2 regions of the Buttiauxella noackiae genome follow, and region 2 is predicted to be linked to the other one. Evidence: predicted binding sites of a transcription regulator. Region 2 holds the regulator's gene; the other holds the start of a gene.
What was found. The regulator Fur, encoded in region 2, represses iron uptake genes when iron is present. The targets are predictions, from matches to a motif close to ATAATAATGAGAACNACTATCAA.
Positions count from the first base shown of each region.

Region 1 (5,739 bases), 1.3 Mb from region 2:
CAACGCAGAAAACAGCGACGAGATTAAAACGCCGCTTAATCCTGGTTTTGCCCCACTGGAACAGTACGCTGACGATCTCGAAAACCAATTAGGGCCATGGACTGATATCTATGCGCTCGGTGCCATTCTTTATACGTTGATAACCGGTACCTGCCCTCCTGCTAGTGTCACCCGCACGATTCAGGACCCTTGCGTTAAACTCGCGAAGAATGGCCCTGAAGGCTATTCCCACAGTTTGTTGCAGGCCGTAGACCACGCGCTGGCGCTAAAACCTGAAGACCGCCCGCAATCTATTGCTGAATTTGCGGCCCTGGCCGAAATTCCGATGAGCGGCATCAATGGCAACACATCACTAAAACAACCGGGCACCATGTTGGTTGCTCTGGAAGATGCCGAGATGACTCCGCTATCTCCTTTGCGCAAACGCTACAAATTGCCACTGCAGATAGCGGCCAGTTTATTGGCTGGCGTGGCGATAGGCGCGGTCATTTTTGGTGGATATTTCTCGGCAACGCCAACTGCCGAGACGGCAAAACTTGAGACGCCCGTGGCGCAAAAAGTCCAACCGGTGGCAACTCAAACTGTTGTACCCGCCACTGACGGTATGCTGGCACGCGTATATGTCCGCATGAATGAGGGTGAAGAGTTGGATGTGAATGGCAAAACAGAAAAAATCACGCCTGGGGCCAATGGGTATGGTTTCTTGCAACTGCCTGCCGGGAAATATCAGATCACGTTGCGTGGCAATAATAAGACGCGGAACATGACGTTGTCTGTGGAACAAGCCGGAACGTGGTTAATTAATCCGCAAGGGTAAGCGCCAGTGCCGCAGGTAAATTATCTGCTTTCCTTTAATATGCGACATGGCACCTGGTACTGCCCGCAAATTCGTCTAAGGTTTTCATAGGGTTGATCGCTAAAACTTCACGCGATCATGAAAAGGAGAACAATAGATGATAAATCCTGCTTTGCGCCGTCCTCGTAGTTTATTGCTTGCGATTCAAATAGCTATCGGTTGTGCGTTCGTCGCTTTTACCTTGCCCGCTTCGGCGGCTGACGAACAACAACCGCAGCCCCAGCCACCAGATGTGCTCCTTGGCCCGCTATTTACTGATGTCCAGACTGCAAAATTATTCCCTGACCAAAAGACCTTTGCAGATGCGGTTCCTAATAACGATCCGTTAATGATCCTTGCGGACTACCGCATGCAGCGCAATCAATCTGGCTTCGATTTACGTCATTTTGTGAATGTGAACTTCACCCTGCCGCGCGAGGGTGAAAAATATGTTCCACCTGAAGGACAGACGCTGCGTGAACATATCGATAGCCTGTGGCCGGTGCTAACGCGCACCACAGACAGCGTTGATAAATGGGACTCGTTGCTACCGTTACCTAAGCCGTATGTCGTACCCGGCGGGCGTTTTCGCGAAGTCTATTATTGGGACAGTTATTTCACCATGCTGGGGCTTGCAGAAAGCGGCCACTGGGACAAAGTGCAGGATATGGTGGATAACTTTGCCCACGAAATTGATGCCTGGGGGCATATTCCCAATGGCAACCGGAGTTATTATCTGAGCCGTTCGCAACCACCGTTCTTTGCTTTTATGGTTGAACTGCTGGCCAGCCATAACGGTGATGAAACCTACACCACTTACCTGCCGCAATTGAAAAAAGAGTACGCCTACTGGATGCAGGGTAGCGATGCATTGCAACCGGGTTCTGAAAACCTGCGCGTAGTGAAACTTAAAGATGGCTCAGTCCTGAACCGCTATTGGGATGACAGAGATACGCCGCGTACTGAATCTTATCTGGATGATGTGACTACCGCGAAAAACAACCCGAATCGGCCCGCGACAGAAATCTATCGTGATTTGCGTGCCGCTGCCGCCTCGGGCTGGGATTTCAGCTCTCGTTGGATGGATAACCCGGAACAACTTGGTTCGATTCGCACAACTTCAATCGTACCGGTCGATTTAAACGCCCTGTTATTCCAGATGGAAAAAACGCTGGCGCACGCCAGCACTGTTGCGAAAGACACCAGTGCTGCAACGCAATACCAGCAACTGGCAGATGCTCGCCAGAAAGCTCTGGAAGCGCATTTATGGAATAGCAAACAGGGCTGGTATGCCGATTACGATCTCAAAACTAACGCTGTTCGCTCTCAGTTGACCGCCGCCGCACTGTTCCCGCTTTATGTGCACGTGGCCTCGAAAGAGCGTGCGGACAAAATGGCAACCATCACTCGCGCGCAACTGCTTAAAGCCGGTGGGCTTGCGACAACCAATCTGAAAACGGGTCAGCAGTGGGATGCACCCAATGGCTGGGCTCCGTTGCAATGGGTGGCTACCGAAGGATTGCAGAATTACGGGCATAAAGATTTAGCCATGGAAGTCACCTGGCGCTTCATGACTAATGTGCAGCATACCTACAACCGCGAGCAGAAACTGGTAGAAAAGTATGATGTATCCAGCACGGGTACAGGCGGTGGTGGCGGTGAATATCCTCTCCAGGATGGTTTTGGCTGGACCAACGGCGTGACGCTGAAAATGCTCGATTTGTTATGCGGTAAAGAGAAGCCCTGCGATTCCACACCGGATAAATTGCCTTCTGCGACACCGGGGCCTGTCACTGAAACAACGAAGATTGAAGCCGCATCAGCCCAATAATATAGTTTCAACCTGACCCTCTCCTTTTCTCAAGGAGAAGGAGAAAAAACTCTCCCACAACCGACCTTGTCAGCCCCCCTCTCCAGGGAGGGGGTCTGGTAAAGTCGGCACTCTTCTGTAAAACACCTGTCTTTTCATGGGTTTTAATTCTCTACCTGCCAATATTTGCACTTGCTTACATAAACAATAACAATAATAATTCGCATTCCTATTCGTTATAAGATCGCCTGAATTTATATCAAACCCTCCGGCACAGATCGGCTCTTCAGGTGATAACAAAAAGACCTTCTCGGGAAAATAATTAAATGAAACTGGCATTTACCGTAAAGCGTTCCGCTTTACTCTGCGCGCTTGCTCTTGCTGCTCCAACCTACGCGATGGCGGAAGATACCGTCATTGTCACCGACACACTTACAGAAACCTCCACCAGCCCAACCCAGGGTTACAGCGCGACGGTCAGTCGTGGCGCCACCAAAACGGATGAGCCGTTAATCACTACCGGTCAGTCGGTGTCTGTCGTGACTCGTCAACAAATTGATGATCAGGGTGCATTATCGGTAAACAGCGCGCTTAACTACACACCTGGCGCTTTCACCGGTTTTGCTGGCGGTGCGACGCGTTATGACACAGTTGCACTGCGCGGTTTTCACGGCGGTGATGTGAATAACACCTTCCTTGACGGCCTGCGCCTGATGAGTGACGGCGGCAGTTACAACGTTGTGCAGGTTGACCCATGGTTCCTTGAGCGTATTGACGTTATCAAAGGGCCATCTTCCGCACTTTACGGGCAAACCATTCCTGGCGGACTGGTAATGGAAACTTCAAAACGCCCGCAGTTCATTGAGGAAGGCCACGTCCGTGCTATGTATGGTAACAACAATACCAACGGCACCGCATTCGACTATACCAATGCGATCAATGATGAATGGGCCTGGCGCCTCATCGGTATGACAAAAAATACCGATACCCAGTATGAGAAAACGCGTGAAGAACGCTATGCCATCTCCCCCTCAGTGTTGTGGCAACCGAGCGAAAATACCTCGTTGTTGCTGCGCGCTTATCTGGAAAAAGATCCATCGGGCGGCTTCCACGGTTCTGTTCCGTCTGACGGCAGTCTCTATTCTTCTACCGGACGCAAACTCGATACCGGTTTCTCTGATGTCGAACCGGGTAATGACGAATTCAAACGCCACCAGCAAATTTACAGTTACGAGTTCGCTCATAGCTTTAATGACGTGTGGGCCTTCCGCTCCAACGCCAGTTACACTCACTCAAATGTGGGCCTGAAGCAGGCTTACCAAATTGGCTGGGCAGATGCAGCGCACGATGAACTGATGCGTTATTACAGCGGTGAAACCTCATCGCTCGACGCTTACGCCATCGATAACCAACTGGAAGCGGATTTCGCAACCGGCGAACTGGACCACAAAGTGGTGCTCGGCGGTGAATTCCATAAATACACCAACAACCTCTCTGATGATTCCGCTTACACCACTAACCTGAATCCATGGACGGGCGAATCTGGCGGCCCTGGCGGTTTCTACTATTACGATCCACGCGACCCGACTTACTCCACTATTAATCAGGGTCTGTTGACCAAAGCAGGTAAGCGTCAGTACGAACAGACTGGCATCTATTTACAAGATGATATGAAGTGGAATCAGTGGCATATGACACTGTCTGGTCGTTACGACCATATGGTGACCAAAAGCCATATCGTGGCTGAAGCCATTGACAGTGACGTGACAGATAACCGCACCGATGATCATTTCAGCGGACGTGCCTCCCTGCTGTATGCGTTTAACAATGGGGTTTCTCCTTACGTCAGTTACAGCCAGGCAATTACACCGCAGGTTCTGCCTGATGCTGATGGCAAATTGCTCAAGCCGACCACTGCCGAGCAGTACGAAGCGGGTGTGAAATATCAGCCGGTTGGCACAGTAGATATGTATACCGTCGCGCTATACGACCTGACGCAGAAAGATGTCGGTAACCGTGTGGTTCAGGGCAGTTACTTTGAGCCAGCAGGTAAGGTTCACTCGCAGGGCGTTGAGCTGGAAGCGCGTTCACAGTGGAATCAGCGTTTCTCAACCATTGCTGGGTACACTTACAACAAAGTGCGCTTTAAGGATGCAATCGACGGTAACGACGGCAATACGCCGTATGTGACACCTGACCAAATGGCAAGCCTGTGGGGAATGTTCAAAGCCGACTTAGGTATCAGTCTGGGTGCGGGCGTACGCTATATTGGCAAGCAATGGGCGGATAACGAAAATACTCTGCGCGTGCCTTCTGTCACGCTGCTGGATGCGATGGTGCGTGCCGATATGGGTGCGTGGACGCCATCTTTAAAAGGTGCTTTCGTGCAGGTTAACGCCACCAACCTGACAGGCCGTGACTACGTTGCTGGCTGTTACGGTACGGGTTATTGCTACTGGGGTGCAGAGCGTTCTGTGATTGCCACCGTAGGTTACGATTTCTAAACCATTTTGAGTCACTCAAGCCGGTTAGTGCAGACTAACCGGCTTTTTTATGGGTTAAATTCATTCACCACGCTAATAGGGGTCCGCTTGGAAAACAGAAATCATCCCACGTTAAGACAGTTTTTTTGTACAACATGATGTCAACTGTGCGTATGGGTGATACTTTCCGGATCCCAGATGAAGATTATTACGCCAGACGTAATCTCCGCTCAGATTAATATGTTCCCAGCCTAGGGTCCCTGATTTCACCCAATCGATGCATAAAGACCGCTCGATGCGACCAATCTCTCTCAGTGCTTTGGCAAGTCCATTCTGTATTGGATAACTGGCTAATTTTTTCATCATCAGCAAGGCAGTGAATGTCTCCTGTTTAATCAAAGCCGCCATTTCATCCCAGTATGTCTCAATTTTATCACCCTTAATTAACGAGTACTAAAGTACGCCTTTATTTTCATTTAAATTAATCGTTCGTTTAGCTGTATTACACGAAAAATATGAGTTATTCGCAAATGAAGAGCCACATAAAAACATTGCGATCTATGTCATGAATTTATAATGACGCATCATAATTTTCCTCCATTTTAGATCAT
Region 1 covers NZ_JPRU01000001.1:237,056-242,794, reverse strand. The annotation lists gene IX31_RS01035 (serine/threonine protein kinase) at 1-817, shown strand, start outside; gene IX31_RS01030 (alpha,alpha-trehalase) at 954-2,666, shown strand; gene IX31_RS01025 (TonB-dependent siderophore receptor) at 2,972-5,149, shown strand; partial or broken gene IX31_RS01020 (Tn3 family transposase) at 5,261-5,557, opposite strand.
Region 1: the regulator Fur is predicted to act here: its motif matches at 2,856-2,878, upstream of IX31_RS01025 (TonB-dependent siderophore receptor).

Region 2 (5,739 bases):
AAAATCCTAGTGTCGTTGTTTGTTACAAATACTCATAAATTATGTGCTCTCTGTCATAATATCGGAATGAACTCTTACAAAGTCATTGATAATTCGCGTCGCGAAAAATAGTCTTAAGGGCAGCAGTAATGCGGGCAAATATTCATAACCGCTTTAGCCGTTAGGCATTTTTACTTTTTTTCGCCATAAGGCGTCTTTTAACGTCCGGCGATTATTGATACGTCAAAGAGGAATAATATATGCGTACGTTTAGTGGCAAACGTAGTGCACTGGCGCTTGCAATTGCAGGTGTCACGGCTCTTTCAGGACTGGTAGTCATCCCTCAGGCAAGTGCCGCAGGTTTTATTGATGACTCGACTCTGACCGGTGGTGTTTATTACTGGCAACGTGAGCGTGACCGTAAAGATGTTACGACTGACAAATATGAAACTAACCTTGCGCACTCTACCTGGAACGCCAACCTGGACTTCCAGTCTGGTTTCGCCGCTGACATGTTCGGTCTCGATATCGCGGCCTTTACTGCTATCGAAATGGCAGAAAACGGCGACAGCGGTCACCCGAACGAAATCGCATTTTCCTCTGTAAACAAAGCTTACGACGAAGATTATTCAGGTGATAAAAGCGGTATTAGCCTCTATAAAGCAGCAGCTAAATTTAAATACGGTCCAGTTTGGGCGCGTGGCGGTTACATTCAGCCAACCGGGCAAACCTTGCTCGCACCGCACTGGAGCTTCATGCCTGGTACTTATCAGGGTGCTGAAGCCGGTGCAAACTTTGACTACGGCGATTCTGGTGCGTTGAGCTTCTCCTACATGTGGACCAACGAGTACAAAGCTCCATGGCACCTGGAAATGGACAAGTTCTATCAGAACGACAAAAACACCAAAGTTGAATATTTACACTCTCTTGGCGCGAAGTATGACTTCAAAAATGATTTCATTCTCGAAGCGGCATTTGGGCAGGCTGAAGGCTACGTTGATCAGTACTTCACCAAAGCAAGCTACAAATTTGATATCGCCGGCAGCCCGTTAACAACCAGCTACCAGTTCTACGGCACGCGTGACAAAGTTTCTGATGGCAGCGTTAACGATCTGTACGACGGCACAGCATGGTTACAAGCTCTGACTCTCGGATACCGCGTGGGCCAGGTTGATTTGCGTCTTGAAGGAACTATTGTTAAAGCCGATGGCCAACAAGGTTACTTCCTGCAGCGTATGACCCCAACTTATGCATCTTCAAACGGTCGTCTTGATGTGTGGTGGGATAACCGCTCTGACTTCAACGCCAACGGTGAAAAAGCAGTATTTGCTGGCGCGATGTATGACCTGAGCAACTGGAATCTGGCAGGTTGGGCAGTGGGTGCTTCTTATGTGTACGCATGGGATGCAAAACCAAGCTCTAAACCAACCACTGACGGTTACTACGATGCTGATAATCGCCTGAAAGAATCTGCCTACAGCCTTGATGCATTGTATACCGTTCAGGATGGCCGTGCGAAAGGTACTCTGTTCAAACTGCACTTCACTCAGTATGACAACCATTCAGACATCCCAAGCTGGGGCGGTGGTTACGGCAACATCTTCCAGGATGAGCGCGACGTGAAATTCATCGTCATCGCACCGTTCACCATCTTCTGATTCGAATCCGGGCGTGAAAACGCCCGGTTTTTTTAAGGATATCAAGCATGAAAAAAATCATTCTGACTGTGGTGATGGCGTTAGGTTTGAGTGCATGTGCACAGCAACAACCTAAAACTGCTCCGGAAGATTCAAAGCTGAAACAAGCATATAGTGCCTGCATTAACACTGCAGAAGGTAACCCTGATAAAATCCAGGCCTGCCAAAGCGTGCTGAATGTACTGGGTCAGGAAAAAGAGCATCAAGAGTTTGCGAAGAAAGAAACCGTTCGCACACTGGATTACCAGAACTGCATTCAGGCAACACAAACGGGTAATGACCAGGCTGTTAAAGCTAAATGCGATAAAATCTGGCAGGAAATCCGCGCAAACAACAAATAGTTACCGTATTTGAGCAATAAAAAAACCGGTGAATTGTCTCACCGGTTTTTTTATAGGTGACATCCGGGTCAGGGATGTCAGGCTATGCAGATTACTTTTCGCTGATTTCGTGCGCGTTTTCGTCGGTACGGCAATCACCTTCAGCGCAATGACCGTACAGGTACAGGCTGTGGTTAGTCAGACGAATACCATGACGTGATGCGATTTCGCGCTGGCGGGCTTCGATTGAATCATCACTGAATTCAATAACTTTGCCGCAGTCCAGGCAAATCAGGTGGTCATGGTGATGCTGTTGCGTCAGTTCGAATACGGATTTGCCGCCTTCGAAGTTATGACGAGTCACAATGCCTGCATCATCAAACTGGTTTAATACACGATAAACTGTGGCGAGACCAATCTCTTCGCCCATATCAATCAGACGTTTATATAAGTCTTCCGCACTGACGTGATGGTTCACCGGCCCCTGCAACACTTCAAGGATTTTTAATCGCGGAAGCGTGACTTTCAGGCCGGCCTTCTTTAATGCGGTATTATTGTCAGTCATGCGGAAATTGTCCTGTTGCTTAACGATTCGCTCGGACTCAGGGTGAGCGTTAAGATGAATGCGTCTCATTATAGAACTGCCACTTCTAAATGGGAACCGCAAGTATTATGCATAATCAAGCTAAGAAATGGCGGTTGAGTCGCGATTTGATTGCCTTGTTAGCTATTTTGTCAGGAGTTCATTGTACAGGGACAAACTGGAAAGTTAAAAATTTGTAGCAATTATTTTAATCGGAAATAACTATCAATGCGGCGCAACCTAATAGTTGTGCCGCATCTGGAATCAGGCGTTGATGATATCAGCCAGGTTTAGTTCTTCAGAAACTTGTTTAACCCACTTCTGAACACGTTCAGCAGTAAGTTCAGGTTGACGGTCTTCGTCAATTGCCAGCCCAACAAAGTGGTCGTCGTCTGCAAGACCTTTAGACGCTTCGAAATGATAACCCGCCGTTGGCCAGTGACCGACGATAGCTGCACCACGCGGCTCAATGATGTCACGGATAGTACCTAATGCGTCACAGAAGTATTCTGCATAGTCTTCCTGGTCACCACAGCCGAACAGGGCAACCAGTTTGCCATTGAAATCAACTTCTTCCAGAGTTGGGAAGAAATCATCCCAGTCGCACTGCGCTTCGCCGTAGTACCACGTTGGAATGCCGAGAAGCAGAATGTCGAAGCCTTCCAGGTCTTCTTTGCTGCTCTTAGCAATGTCATGCACCTCAGCAACATCCTTACCGAGCTGTTTTTGAATCATTTTCGCGATATTTTCGGTGTTACCGGTGTCGCTGCCGAAAAAAATGCCTACGATTGCCATGAGTAAAATAACCTCTTGATACTTAATGGTATGGTGGCTGCTATTTAGCCACAGATAGGGCAATCATAGCAGAACACATCACAGTGCGGAAACTGCTATGACCCCGTAGTGCACAGTCTGCAAAATCTAACAGGGAAGCAGCATTAAAACTAACTGAGATGTTGCTTCAGTTGTTCGAGCAGCATCTCTTCAATCAATTCACTACGACTGATATTGCGCGCTTCAGCCAACTGATTGAGAGCATCTACCGCATCGTTATTGAGCTTTAGCTCCACTCGCTTCAGGCCGCGTACTTTATCGCGCTTGAGTTGGTTGCGTTTATTGATACGCAATTGCTCATCACGCGTTAGCGGATTGGTTTTTGGTCGCCCCGGGCGACGCTCGTCCGCGAACAGATCTAATGTAGTACGGTCCGTTTGTTCTTTTGCCATGATTAGACTACTGACAGGGAATTCAGGTGGCACGGAGCGGGGTGCTCTGGCGCATTTTAGCGCGCAATCATACATCAGCATGGCTTGCGCGCCAACGCGTTAGCCACATCTTGCGGCCAGTCGGTTTGTTTTTAATCAGTTTGTCGTTGTTGTGTCGATAAAACGATGGATTGCGCGCAAAACAGCATCAGGTTTTTCTGCGTGAACCCAGTGTCCGGCACCGGCAACCACATGAGCACGTGCCTGAGGAAACTGGGAAAGCAGTTGGCTACGATGTGATTCATCAACATAAGGAGATGCGCCGCCGCGAATAAATAGCGCCGGTTCGTTCCATGCGGGAATGTTTTCCCAGCCGACAATATGCTCATATTGCTCCCACAGCACCGGCACATTGAATTTCCATTCGCCATCGGCAAAGGATTTCAGTAAGAACTGAATGACACCTTCTTCATCAAGATGCTCGCGCATCACGGTCGCGGCCTGCTGGCGAGTTTTAACATCAGATGCGCTAACCGCATTAATCGCTGCGAAAATCTCATCATGGCGACGAACCTGATAATCCACTGGCGCGATATCAATCAGCACTAATTTATCAATACGTTCAGGGGCAATGGCAGTCAGTGCCATCGCCACTTTGCCGCCCATTGAATGGCCAATAATAATCGCTTTCTCAAAGCCAAATTCATCGAGCGTTTCGACCACATCCTGCGCCATTGCTGGGTAGTTCATCTCAGCGCTTCGTGGTGATAAACCGTGGTTGCGAAGATCGATTTGCAGCAACGTATGATCCTGCCCAAGGTCACGGGCCAGCACGCCCAGGTTATCAAGGCTACCAAAAAGACCGTGAATAAGGACGATGGGGGAATTACTAGTCGATTGTTGTGCAGTTTGCAGGCGAGCATTCAATTTCATGGCAAAGTTCTTTTTTTTTACTTCGTGTGGTTAGGGTATCATAACGGCATTCAGCCTTAGTGCCGCAAATTTCCAGTTTAGTCTGACTTTGTGGTGTGACAAAAGCCTGGCGCTACCCGAGGTTGGGATTTGTCCTTATAATCCCAATTACTTGCATTCAGAAAAGATATCGCACTGGATTAAGATGAAAACAATTGAAGTTGATGACGAGCTCTATCGCTATATTGCCAGCCACACGCAGCACATTGGTGAAAGCGCGTCCGATATTTTACGGCGCATGTTGAAATTTACCGCCGGCCAAACTCCAGCTACAACAGCAACTACCGGTCAGACGGCGGCAACGGCTGCTACACCTGCTCCGGAAGCCAAACCCGTAAATAAAGCACGCGATCGCGTTCGTGCGGTTCGTGAATTACTGCTGTCCGATGAATATGCGGAGCAAAAGAAAGCGGTTAACCGTTTTATGATGGTGCTTTCAACTCTTTATACACTTGATGCTCAAGCTTTTGGTGAAGCGACTGAATCGTTGCATGGTCGTACACGTGTCTATTTTGCAGGTAATGAACAGACGTTGCTGCAAAATGGAAACCAGACCAAGCCTAAGCATGTTCCAGGAACGCCATACTGGGTTATAACTAACACCAATACTGGTCGTAAATGCAGCATGATCGAACACATCATGCAATCAATGCAGTTCCCGGCGGAATTGATTGAAAAGGTTTGCGGCACAATTTAACACCTCGCGTCAGAAGGAAAGGCCAATGGCTAACCACCCTCGTGCAGGACAACCGGCACAACAGAGCGATTTGATTAACGTAGCCCAATTGACGGCCCAGTATTATGTACTGAAGCCTGAAGTGGGGAATAGCGAACACGCGGTGAAGTTCGGTACATCCGGTCACCGTGGTAGTGCGGCACGTCACAACTTCAACGAGCCTCACATTCTGGCAATTGCTCAGGCGATTGCAGAAGATCGTGCAAAAAATGGCATTACCGGGCCGTGCTACGTGGGTAAAGATACC
Region 2 covers NZ_JPRU01000001.1:1,560,772-1,566,510, reverse strand. The annotation lists gene chiP (chitoporin ChiP) at 240-1,637, shown strand; gene chiQ (ChiQ/YbfN family lipoprotein) at 1,685-2,017, shown strand; gene fur (ferric iron uptake transcriptional regulator) at 2,109-2,561, opposite strand; gene fldA (flavodoxin FldA) at 2,844-3,374, opposite strand; gene ybfE (LexA regulated protein) at 3,524-3,805, opposite strand; gene ybfF (esterase) at 3,941-4,717, opposite strand; gene seqA (replication initiation negative regulator SeqA) at 4,902-5,453, shown strand; gene pgm (phosphoglucomutase (alpha-D-glucose-1,6-bisphosphate-dependent)) at 5,479-5,739, shown strand, end outside.